Regions from separate parts of the Aliiglaciecola sp. SL4 genome, predicted to be linked through region 1. Evidence: predicted binding sites of a transcription regulator. Region 1 holds the regulator's gene; the other holds the start of a gene.

Region 1 (4,199 bases):
TAGAAGCGATTTTGTTCCCACCACCTAAACCTAAACAAGAGTGGCGAGAAGCAATTACAGCTATGGCCAATGAAGGTCGTGACAACTACCGTAAGACAGTGCGTCATGACGAAAACTTCGTGCCTTATTTCAGAGTTGCTACACCTGAACAAGAATTAGGTAAGTTGCCCCTTGGCAGCCGACCAGCAAAACGTAAGCCGACAGGTGGTATTGAGAGTCTTAGAGCCATTCCATGGATCTTTGCATGGGCTCAAACTCGCTTAGTACTTCCCTCTTGGTTAGGTTCAATGAAGGCCGTAACGGATTATTACCAATCAGGGCAACAACAAATCATTGATGACATGTTAGAAAACTGGCCTTTCTTCCATTCTCGTTTATCAATGCTTGATATGGTATTCAACAAAGCTGATACCAGAATCAGCAAAGAATACGATGACCGCCTAGTACCGGCAGAATTGCAATACTTTGGCCAAGCGTTGAGAACGGAGCTGGAAGAAAGTATTGAGTCATTGCTTAAATTGCTCGGTCAAGAGAGTGTCATGGAGACAGATCCGCGAGGAAAAGAATCTATGAGTATTCGAGCGGGTTATCTACAACCTTTGCATTTCTTACAAATTGAGCTGTTAACTAGGATCAGAAAATTAGATGATAGTGAACATGATGCTTTGTTAGAAAGAGCCATGATGGTGACTATCGCTGGTATTGCGGTAGGTATGCGTAATACGGGTTAATTTAGAATAACCTTAGAAAAGCATAAAAAAAGCCCCTTGTAGGTAACTACAAGGGGCTTTTTAATACGTATTGTAACGGTTAACGAATTAACCGTTTACGAATTTAACACCTAACTCAATATCTCCACGCAAACCGTCAAGCATTGATTCTTTAGCATTTTGTTCAAACTCGCTCAACTCACCGTAAGATAGAATTTCTTCTACGCCGTTTGGACCTAATCTAACAGGATGAGAGAAGAATACTGCGTCGTCTGAATTAGTTTCAACGTAAGTATACTCAACAACGTTGTCGCCTTTCATTGCAGCTACTAGAGACAAACAGAATCTTGCAGCAGCTTGACCCATTGACAAAGTAGCAGATCCGCCGCCGGCTTTAGCTTCAACTACTTCAGTACCTGCATTTTGAATACGAGTGGTTAAACTTGCAATTTCATCATCGCTAAATGAAACACCTTCAACCTGTGAAAGTAGAGGCAAAATAGTTGTACCAGAGTGACCGCCAATAACTGGTACGTGCACGCTAGTAGAGCTCAAACCTTTCAATTCAGCTACGAAAGTTTCAGAACGGATAACGTCAAGAGTCGTTACACCAAACAATTTGTTTTTATTGTAAACACCCTTAGCTTTTAAGGTTTCAGCTGCAATAGCAACAGTCGTGTTAACTGGGTTGGTAATAATACATGTACATGCATCTGGACAGTTGTCCGCAATACCTTCAACTAGGTTCTTAACGATACCTGCGTTGATATTAAACAAATCAGAACGATCCATACCAGGCTTACGAGGTACGCCTGCTGGGATCAAAACAATATCACAACCTTGCAAAGCAGTTGCTAAATCATCTTTACCAAAACCTTCAACTTTTACGTCTGTAGGGATATGGCTCAAATCAACCGCCACCCCTGGCACAACAGGTGCAACATCATATAAAGCTAACTCGGAACCAGCTGGTAACTGGGTTTTCAATAGAAGAGAAAGGGCCTGACCAATACCGCCTGCAGCACCTAATACCGCTACTTTCATAGTTGTCTCCTGTGGGACTATTAAATTCACGGCAAACCATAGAGTAAGCCGCATAAAAAAACAATTTATTGTGGTGAATGTTCACTATGTGTTTTGTATATAGCTCTTTTAGCCTAACATTCAGTTAGTTTTTAAGGCTTAACAGAATATATGGGTTACAAGCGATGAATTCAATAGCTTGAGGCAACTCAAAACAGATGCTTTAACTATATGATATTTATTCAAAGTATTCTGCGACTTATAAACAAGGCTACCTACCCCGTTTAGATTGTGTCAAACTATAGCGGTGAATAGCGAGGATGGCATGTCTAATACAAAACAAGAAGAATTGGTCAAAGCGTTTAAAGATATCTTAAAAACAGAGAGTTTTGGCTCTCAAGGTGAGATTGTTGATGCATTAACGGAACAAGGTTTTGGCAGTATCAGTCAATCCAAGGTTTCCCGTATGCTCAGTAAATTTGGCGCAGTACGTACCCGTAACGCACGGGGAGACATGGTTTACTGTTTACCGCCAGAGATGGGGATGCCCACGGCGAAAAGCCCTTTACGTCAATTAGTATTAGATATAGTCCACAACAATGTGATGGTAATCATTCGCACCAGCCCGGGAGCTGCACAGCTCATCGCACGCTTATTAGATTCCCTTAGCCAAAAAGATGGGGTATTGGGCACTATAGCCGGTGATGATACAATTTTCATTGCACCCGCGGATATCAGTAATATTGAAGAAACCCGCAAAAAAGTTGAAGCGCTATTTGAGAACGTATAAAGGTTATTTCTACAAATAAGCGGTCCAGTTCAACAATAAATTAATGGGTTGCACACTCAGTGTCCTTTCATTTAATTGTAAGTTGTTAAGCAATGATTTTTATTGAGCAGTTTCATCACCCCAAACTAACCGTTGATTGTTGGCAGATTGAAGCAGATAGTGCGGTAGCAGTATTAGGCAAAAATGGCGCTGGCAAACAATTTGTCGATCAGCTTCTTTTAGGAAAACTGAACGACTTTGAACATAGCCGCTTAAACTTACCCAACCCAGATGTGGTTCGCTTAGTTTCGTTTGAAACCCTGCAAGCGGTGTATGAAAATGAATTGAAAATAGATGAAACTGATATCACTGATGAAATTGATTTTGGCACACCCGCTAAAGACTTTTTACCACAAGACAAACTCCAGCACCCTCTGATCACCCAATTTCATTTAGAACATAGGTTAGAAACCGGCTTCCGCCAACTCAGCACAGGTGATTCGCGTAAGTTATTAATCTTAAAGGCGATATTATCAGGTGCTAAATACCTTATCTTAGACAACCCCTTCGATGATTTAGATGTCGCATCAAGGGCACAACTGAGCCAAGTGTTAAGCCAACTCAAACCTCAAGGCATCACCTTAATAATATTATTGAGCAATCGGCAAGATATTCCCCAGTGGATCAGCACTTTTGCATTGGTTGATAACCATAGTTTGCACGATTTAAGGGGATTATCAGTTGAGGATGCACAAGCCACCATCGACACCATATTCGCCTTTGATGCATTGGATAAATCCCTACTTGAACGGATGATCTCTGACAAGCACAGTCACAATAAAAAATCCTTAGTGCGCATCAATAACGCCAATGTTATTTACGCTGAAAATCACGCTCTTAAATCGGCCAATTTAACCATTGATACCTTCGAGCACACTATTATTACCGGTCCCAATGGTTCAGGTAAATCAACTCTATTGCAATTAGTTACCGGTGACTGTCCTCAATGTTTTAGCAACGATGTGACTGTGATGGGGTATAAACGAGGCAGCGGCGAAACCATTTGGGATATCAAAAAGCATTTAGGCATAGTCTCCCCTGATATCCATCGTTCCTACCGCGTAAACTGCAATGCCTTAACCGTGGTTCTTTCAGGTTTTATGGACTCAATTGGGCTTTATAAAGACATTAGCTCTGCGCAAAAACAACAAGCCTTAGCATGGTTGGATTTAATTGGTCTGAGGCCACTGGCTAACACCAGTTTTAAACAATTGAGTTTTGGTGAGCAACGTTTATTGCTAATTGCCAGAGCCTTAGTGAAATTTCCATCCCTGTTGGTATTAGACGAGCCCACCCAAGGGCTGGATGAAATTAATCGGCGCTTAGTGTTGGACGTGGTCACCACCATTGCTAAAAAGCAATTGGCGACCATTCTTATGGTTAGTCACCGTGAAGATGAACGTTTGCCCATATTTGTCCAACACAAAGATATAAGCGGAAGCTAACGTAAGGTAAGTTCTCGCCAAACCATTCGGTGATCAGAGGAGGATTTGCGATCAGCCACTAATTCCTTGCCGCTTTCATTTTCACCTGGCCAAAATACCCCAGCATCACGGGAAGAAAAACCGGCTTTTGAGGTGATCACATAATCAACCCCCAACCCCCATGCTGCGGTGTGATATTGGGCATTAGGATCA
Region 2 (4,199 bases), on a different contig from region 1:
GGTTTCTTGTAAGGTTAGGTAGTCAGCAACTGCTTGGCAAGGGTGATACAAATCACATAAAGCGTTGATAACCGGCACCTTAGCTGCTTGGCTAAACTGCACTAAGGTGTCGTGACTATATACTCTAGCAACAATGGCATCTGCCCAACAAGCTAGATTGGCAGCGGTGTCTTTTGCGTCTTCTCGTCCAGCTAATTTGCCCGCCTGAGAGTCAAGATACACCATGTGACCACCAAGTTTATTGATACCAATATCAAAACTCACGCGGGTCCGTAGGGATGGTTTCTCGAATAAAGCAGCAACGGATTTTCCAGCCAATACTTGATTATGTTGCTCAGGGGCTGCTTTGATTTTAGCTGCAAGGGCTAACAAATCAGTTAATGCCTCAGAGCTCCAATCTTTAAACGTTAGTAGATCGTGTTTCATATGTTTTCCTTAGACGATGGAAAAATGGTTGTTCCTGCAGAAGCATTATCTTTATTTGTCATATCTTGGGTCAAAACCTTAAGGTTTTTCCAACTTGCAATTGTTACAGACTGACCTATTTGGTTCGCTGCATCTAAAGCCGCTTCTACTTTTACTGTCATACCATCGCGAATAACACCATCTGATATTAAAGTTTCAATATCGTTAGACGTGAGTTTATTAATAAGTGACTTATTCTGATCCAGCACACCAGCTACATCTGATAATAAAACCAGTTGTGCGTTAAGCAGTTTAGCAATGGCTGTCGCTGCTTGATCGGCGTTGATATTTAGCAGTTCACCTTGATCATTTGCTCCAATAGAACTCACGATGGGTAAAAAGCCAGCTGCCAACAGCGTCGTCAATAATGTTTGGTCAACGGGCTCGGCTGAACCAACATTGCCTAGTTCTTCGCTAATCTGGTGGCAATTGGTAATGTTACCATCCAATAAACTTAATCCTACAGGGTTAAGTCCACTTTTTTTCGCTAAAGCGCATAAGTTTTTATTTGCAGTACCTGCTAACGCGCCGACTACATAATCAATTTGTGATTTAGGTGTGACTCTGAGGCCATCAACTTTATGGCTAGTAAGGGACAAATCTTTAAGCAACTTTTCAACACTACTGCCTCCACCATGAACCAATACAACGGGTTGTTGTTCTTGGGCTGCAAAAAGTGCGCTAAAAAAGTCTTTGGAGATACTTGGGTCATCTAAAAATGCCCCGCCAACTTTGACAACTTTTACTTTCATTGACTTACCTCTGCAATTAAGCCTGCTGAAGATGCAAAACCAAAGTTTAAATTAGCACATTGAATTGCTTGGGAAGCGGCTCCTTTCAACAAATTGTCGATGGCACTGCCAATTACTAAATAGCCTGACTTTTCATCCAGTTTCCAATGTAAATCACAATGTGCAGTGTTTACCACATCATCTAATTTGGGAAAATGATCTAACAATCGAATGATAGGTTTATCTTTGTAGGCTTGATGGAATGCTGCAGAAACCTGCTCTGCACTAGTACCTGCAACGGTTTTCACCGTAATGGTCGCTAAAATGCCTCGTTTAAAATTACCCAAATGCGGAGTGAAAATCACCTCGGTACCTAAGGATTGGCTAATTTCGGGCTGGTGGCGATGACCAAGCACGCCATATGCCTGCAAGCTCACTTCGCAGAAACTATTGCCTAGCGCAGCTTTTCTGCCTGCACCACTTACACCAGATACCGCATTAATAATAGGGCGGTGATCCTTATCTAAGAGGTTTTGATTGAACAAGGGTTTTAGTGCTGATAACGATGCCGTAGGATAACAACCAGGTACAGCAACCAAAGAGGCATCAGCAATCGCGTCCGCATTCCACTCTGCCAACCCATAAACCGCTTTTTCAAGTAGCAGACTATGCTGATGTGCAAAACCGTAATTGTCTGCAAATACGTCAACGTCTTTGATTCGAAAGGCACCGGATAAATCAAAGATTTTGGCTTTTCCTGCTACTAGAGTAGGCATCCAGTCATGACTGGCCTCATGAGGCGTTGCTAAGAATATTGCATCCAAGGTTTCAGCCAATTCAGCTAATAGCTCATCACTGATAGGTACTACCTTTTGATCGACCAGTCCTGTTAGTGTGGGGTGCAACTGACTTAAGGGTTTATTGGCATCTAGACTGTTCTGGGAAACAAACAATCCTGCTAATTCAAATTTGGAGTGCATGGTTAATATTCTGGCTACTTCTGCGCCAGTATATCCACTTGCTCCGATTACACATGCTTTCAACATAATGACGTTTACCGATAATTTTAAAAAATATTAACTTAGAATAATAAAAAAAACGCCCCAATCCTTCAAAAACAACTTTTATATCAAAGGAAAGGAGCGTGCTACGCAACCAAAATTAGAGCTGTCGAATAGACGTATAAGCGCAGCCAGGCAGGGAGTAGTATGTAGTCATGTTGTCCATTTATTCTCTATTCGTCAATTTTCAGGCATTATGCACTGAAATTGATCGCTAAGGTTTAATAATCAGTTTAATACTGGTTCTTCATTGCATAGACGTAGCATGCCATCAATGTTATAAATATGCAACAAAAGTGAATAATTATATTTTAAGGTTTTTATGCCAAATTTAACTTTCTTAGAAGTTTATGAAAAAATCATTTCCATACCTACTATAAGCGCAATAGATGAAAATCTAGATATGAGCAATCGTCAGTTAATTGATTACTTAGGGAATCTTTTTTCTGGTTTAGGCTTCAGCATTTCTATTCAAAAAGTACCAGAAGCGCGTAATAAATTTAATTTACTGGCTAAACTAGGGACAGGAGAGGGCGGCTTACTGTTAGCCGGCCATTCAGATACGGTGCCTTTTGATGAAGGAAAGTGGAATAGTGACCCCTTCACGTTAAAACAAAAAGACAATGTTTTGTATGGTCTAGGGACCTGCGATATGAAAGGATTTTTTGCATTTATTTTAGAAGCGCTTAAAGATATTCCTCTGAATAAACTGCAAAAACCATTGTATATTTTGGCTACCGCTGATGAGGAAACCTCTATGGCGGGAGCTAGGTTTTTTGCCCAGCAACAGTTAATTAAACCTGATATGGCTATCATTGGTGAGCCGACGGAACTGAAACCCATAGGCAAACATAAGGGACATATGGCTCAAAGCCTCAATATTACAGGTAAAGCCGGTCATTCAAGTGACCCTGATAAGGGGGTTAATGCCATCGAAATAATGCAAATGGCAATTCAGCAACTACTGACGCTGCGTGATCAACTTGCCAAAAACTATCGGGATGAAAGTTTTACGGTTCCTCAGGCAACGATGAACTTAGGACATATTCATGGCGGAGATGGTGAAAATAGAATTTGTGGCCATTGCAAACTGAATTTTGATGTTCGCTGTGTACCAGGTTTAAGTGATGAAGAAGCTATCGCGTTAATTGATGAAGCATTACTACCTGTAAAGCAAGCTTATCCTGAGCGGGTAGACATGCAGTTGATGTATCCAACGGCGCCAGCGTTTTCCTGCAAAAATGAACACGATATTATCGCCTTGGCTGAAAAGTTAACTGACTTTAAAGTGACTAATGCTAATTATGCAACCGAAGCGCCCTTTATCAATCAATTGGGCTGCGATACCTTAGTGTTAGGTCCTGGGAGTATCAATCAAGCCCATCAGCCCGATGAATTTATTTCCTTAGAATATGTAAATCCCACAGTAACCTTGTTGAAAAATATGATAAAACATGTGTGCTTTAACGCGCAGGCAAAATAAAACTAGGAAATATATATTATGACTAAGTTAAATAAAAAGACCATTGCTTTAGTTGCACATGATCATATGAAAGCTGAATTGGTAGATTGGAGTCGCGCTCACATTGAGCAACTAAAACAATTCAATTTAGTGGCAACTGGCACAACAGGTGGCTTGATATCAGAGAGTTTAAACTTAACGGTTCATCGTTTTAAAAGTGGTCCATTAGGCGGTGATCAACAAATTGGAGCGTTAATTGCTGAGCGTAAACTAGACTGCTTGATCTTTTTCTGGGATCCATTAAACCCAGCTCCACATGATCCAGATGTAAAAGCCTTACTAAGATTATGTTCGGTTTGGAATTTGCCAGTAGCTTGTAATCGCTGTACTGCGGATTTAATTATTAGTTCGCCGCTGTTTGACAGCGACGAATATTTGCGAAATGTACCTGATTATTAAGAGGGGTTTAATCCACTCAAC

The links. Region 1 encodes ArgR, which controls arginine synthesis, uptake and breakdown. Its sites were predicted from a motif close to ANTGAATANNTATTCANT; they were not measured.
Region 2: a site for ArgR is predicted at 2,553-2,570, ahead of argE (acetylornithine deacetylase). Genes of this name have one in related genera too.

Annotation. Positions count from the first base shown of each region.
Region 1 covers NZ_JBGOSE010000019.1:28,000-32,198, reverse strand. The annotation lists gene ppc (phosphoenolpyruvate carboxylase) at 1-731, shown strand, start outside; gene mdh (malate dehydrogenase) at 819-1,754, opposite strand; gene argR (transcriptional regulator ArgR) at 2,059-2,523, shown strand; gene AB6T38_RS18315 (ATP-binding cassette domain-containing protein) at 2,616-4,007, shown strand; gene AB6T38_RS18310 (endonuclease/exonuclease/phosphatase family protein) at 4,004-4,199, opposite strand, start outside.
Region 2 covers NZ_JBGOSE010000007.1:86,528-90,726, forward strand. The annotation lists gene AB6T38_RS11925 (ornithine carbamoyltransferase) at 1-426, opposite strand, end outside; gene argB (acetylglutamate kinase) at 423-1,217, opposite strand; gene argC (N-acetyl-gamma-glutamyl-phosphate reductase) at 1,214-2,242, opposite strand; gene argE (acetylornithine deacetylase) at 2,580-3,740, shown strand; gene AB6T38_RS11945 (methylglyoxal synthase) at 3,759-4,178, shown strand.